Regions from separate parts of the Agrobacterium fabrum str. C58 genome, predicted to be linked through region 1. Evidence: predicted binding sites of a transcription regulator. Region 1 holds the regulator's gene; the other holds the start of a gene.

Region 1 (2,202 bases):
TGGCGCAGGTGGGGCTGGCGGAAAAATTCGACGCTTATCCCGACATGCTGTCGGGCGGACAACAGCAACGTGTAGCCATCGCCCGTTCGCTGGCGATGCGGCCGAAAGTCATGCTGTTCGACGAGGTGACATCCGCTCTCGATCCCGAACTGACGGGAGAGGTGCTCCTCGTCATGGAACAGCTGGCGCGGGAAGGCATGACGATGTTGCTGGTGACCCATGAAATGAGCTTTGCCCGCAGCGTCGCACATGTGACCGTCTTCATGCATCAGGGTAAGATCTGGGAAATGGGCGCTTCGAAACAGCTTTTCGAGAAACCACAAACGCCCGAGCTGCAGGCATTCCTCTCCAACGGCGTGAAATAGCCGGCGGAAGAGCAGGTCAGGCAAACGCAGTCATCGACCTTGCGCCATGAGGCTGTCGCTTCAAGGCGAATAAAAGAAGCAACGGAGAGGGCCATCACTCTGCGTTGCTTCGGCGCGTTCAGGCCGCTTCGGCTCCGAGGTCGTGATCTGACCTGGAAACTGTTCCCGCGACAATTTCATCGATCGGAATCCCCGACCGGCGTCTATTCCCAACGCTACTTATATCATCGGCCTGATCTCTTCATGTTTCGAAGATTGAATCAGGATTCGATATGCATCCTTCACGAAATTTTAGGGGATTGCGGAACACATATGGAACATATAGTGTTCGTTCTGTATTTGTTTCGCGACTTCAACGACGATTCTCAAGGGTGTTTTCCTCATGCTCACGCGCAAACAGCAGGAACTGCTTCTCTTCATTCATGAAAGAATGAAAGAGTCCGGCGTGCCGCCCTCCTTCGATGAAATGAAGGACGCACTCGATCTTGCTTCCAAATCCGGCATCCACCGGCTGATCACCGCGCTCGAAGAGCGCGGGTTTATTCGCCGGCTACCTAACAGGGCGCGAGCGCTGGAGGTTATCAAACTGCCCGAGGCTTATACGCCGGGCGCAAGGCCGCAACGCGGCTTTTCGCCGAGCGTCATCGAGGGCAGCCTTGGAAAACCGAAGGAGCCGGAACCGGCGCCTGCCGTGAAGGCGCCTGCCAATGATTTCGCCGGAGCTGCCACCATTCCCGTCATGGGTCGTATCGCTGCCGGTGTGCCGATTTCCGCCATCCAGAACAATACCCATGATTTGGCCGTGCCGGTGGACATGCTGGGTTCGGGCGAGCACTACGCGCTTGAGGTCAAAGGCGATTCGATGATCGAGGCCGGGATTTTTGATGGCGATACCGTCATCATCCGCAACGGTAATACCGCCAATCCGGGCGATATCGTCGTGGCGCTGGTGGATGATGAAGAAGCCACGCTGAAGCGCTTCCGCCGCAAGGGTGCGTCCATCGCGTTGGAAGCGGCCAATCCTGCCTACGAGACCCGCATTTTTGGACCGGATCGGGTGAAGATTCAGGGCAAGCTGGTCGGGTTGATACGCCGTTACCATTGATAGCTGGAGGCTGCTGCCGGTATTACTGAAACCGAATAGGTTTTCACGGGTAGATTTGGCTTTCGAAATGAATGGCGCATCGTTCCGTTGAATTGATGCGCCTTTTCTTTGTGAGATTGGCAAACGCACTCGTTGCTGCGAAATTCCGTCGTGTATGACGGCCCCTCCATCAATTGGCCTTATGGGAGCCATGGATTCTTTGCGATATTCCAAGGCTCCTTAGCAGGTGTAGAAATGTGCGTTCTATCGGGGAAAACGCCATGTACGATCTCTATATTGCCAACAAGAACTATTCCTCATGGTCATTGCGGCCCTGGGTTTTGATGCGCACGCTTGGCATCGCCTTTGATGAAAAACTCATTCCCTTTGGCGAAGGTGTTTCCTTCTCCAGCTTTTCGCCGACCGGCAAGGTGCCTTGCCTCGTCGACGAAGGGGTGACGGTCTGGGAAACGCTGTCGATTGCCGAATATCTCGCCGAGAGACATCAGGGCGTCTGGGCAGGCGACAAGCAGGCACGGGCCTGGTCACGCTCGGCGGCGAGTGAAATGCATGCGGGATTTTCCTCGCTTCGCAATCTCTACCCCATGTCGGTCGGCATCCGCGTAAAACCCAAAGCCGGTGATGCCGGGCTTGCGGCCGATATAAAGCGCATCGATGCGCTGTGGAGTGAAGGCCTCGCAAAATTCGGCGGACCGTTTCTAGCCGGTCAGAAATTCACGGCGGTCGACGCTT
Region 2 (2,202 bases), 1.4 Mb from region 1:
GAAAAATCGAAGTTTTTCGTCCGCCACTGCAGCACCTTCACCGCATCAAACTGATGGGTTTCGATCCGCTCGACCAATTCGTCATCGAACGGATCGACACGCCCCGTCACACCGAATGTGCCATCGCGAAGATGACGGCCGGCGCGGCCGGCAATCTGGCCGATTTCACCCGGATTGAGGTTGCGGAACTGGTAACCGTCGAATTTGCGGTCCTGCGCGAAGGCGACGTGATCGACATCGAGGTTGAGACCCATGCCGATGGCATCCGTCGCGACAAGATATTCCACATCGCCCGACTGGTAGAGCCCCACCTGCGCATTGCGCGTGCGCGGCGAAAGCGCACCCATTACAACGGCGGCGCCACCGCGCTGGCGCCGCACCAACTCGGCAATGGCATAGACCTCTTCCGCCGAAAAGGCGACGATCGCCGTACGTTGTGGCAGGCGGGTTATCTTCTTCTGGCCCGCATAAAAAAGCTGCGACAGGCGCGGCCGCTCGACCACGGTTATTCCCGGCAGCAGCTTTTCGAGGATCGGGCGCATCGTGCCGGCACCCAGAAGCAGCGTTTCCTCCCGCCCGCGCAGATGCAGCACCCGGTCGGTGAAGATATGGCCACGCTCAAGATCGCCGGCCAGCTGCACCTCGTCGATCGCGACGAAGGCGGCGGTCGTCTCGCGCGGCATGGCTTCCACGGTGCAGACGGAATATTTGGCTTTGGGCGGTGAGATTTTTTCTTCGCCGGTTATCAGCGCCACATTCGGCGCCCCCACCTTTTCAACCAGACGGGTATAGACCTCCCGCGCCAGAAGGCGCAGTGGGAGGCCGATGACACCGTTGCCATGCGCCACCATTCGCTCGATCGCGTAATGGGTCTTGCCGGTATTGGTGGGGCCGAGAACGGCCGTGACACCGCGGCCGCTCAGGATCATGGGGCGAAAATTCAACGTAGCATCCGCGAATCGACTTCATCTGCTTGCCGTGCCGCCCGGCATCACCGGATGCGGGCCGCACCCACCACACATGGCAATGCGCGCCGACAAAGGCAATAGGCCTCATCCGCAAAGTAGCGGAGGAGGGCTTCTCTGGTGAATTATCCGTTCAGATTCAGCGACTTGATGGTTCAAAAAGAATCCGGCGAAGATGGAATCGATTCGGTTGCGGAACAGTCTGCGAACGAATCGAATACGAATCGCTGACTCGCCCTGATTCCGTTTTTGTTCTCCGCAATATCTGGTTGGAAAATTGATGCCCCATACCAGATTGTGAATCCGGGTAAGTCCTTGCCCGGATTCAGCTTTCCATTCCCGGAAAATACCGTAGTGGCCTGTCAAGCGACGATTGCGGGTGGCGCTATTCACCCTTAGCGAAGGGTCCCAGTCAAAGCGCCTCGCCGGCAAGAAGGCGCGGCGCATTTGCATCCGTCGTACCGGCGGCCTGACCGATGAAATAGGACTTGAGACCCGGCAACCGATCGACCACTCCCAGACCGAAATCGCGCATGACGCGGATGGGGCCGACATCGTTGGAGAAAAGCCGGTTCAGCACATCCGTCGTCACACCCATCCGCAACGTGTCGAAACGCCGCCAGGACTGATACCGCTCGAGAACGTTGAGAGAGCCGATATCGAGGCCGAGACGGTCGGCCTCGACCACGGTTTCGGCAAGCGCCGCCACATCCTTGAAGCCGAGATTGAGGCCCTGTCCGGAAATCGGATGAATGCCGTGCGCCGCGTCACCTGCAAGCGCAAACCGCGGCGCGACGAAGGAGCGCGCCAGCGTCAGGCCCAGCGGAAAGGCGCGTCGCGGACCGACCGGACGGACGGGCCCGAGCTTGTGGCCGAACCGGCGCTCCAGCTCTTCCTCGAAGACAAGATCGTCGGAAGCGACCAGCCTGACGGCATCAGCGGTGCGCTCGGTCCAGACAAGCGAGGAGCGGTTTCCCTTCAACGGCAGGACGGCAAAGGGGCCGGAGGGCAGGAAATGCTCTTCCGCGCAGCCCTCATGCGGCCGTTCGTGCTCGACGGTCGTGACGATACCGGACTGGTCATAGGCCCAATGCACCGTCTTGATACCGGCCATATCCCGCAGAGCCGAGCGAACACCGTCGCAGGCAATGAGCAACCGCGCTTCCAGCGATGTACCGTCGGAAAGGGTGATCGCTGTCGATTGCGGCCCCGCAGTAAAACCGGAAACACTGATACC

Evidence for each region. The regulator LexA, encoded in region 1, represses DNA repair genes until DNA is damaged. The targets are predictions, from matches to a motif close to TGTTCNNNNTGTGTTCNG.
Region 2: a site for LexA is predicted at 1,159-1,176, ahead of ATU_RS13400 (helicase-related protein). Genes of this name have one in related genera too.

Annotation. Positions count from the first base shown of each region.
Region 1 is NC_003062.2:1,389,438-1,391,639, reverse strand. Features, by position in the region: gene ATU_RS06890 (amino acid ABC transporter ATP-binding protein) at 1-365, shown strand, start outside; gene lexA (transcriptional repressor LexA) at 748-1,470, shown strand; gene ATU_RS06880 (glutathione S-transferase family protein) at 1,731-2,202, shown strand, end outside.
Region 2 is NC_003062.2:2,753,475-2,755,676, forward strand. Features, by position in the region: gene ATU_RS13400 (helicase-related protein) at 1-929, opposite strand, end outside; gene ATU_RS13405 (ubiquinone biosynthesis hydroxylase) at 1,378-2,202, opposite strand, start outside.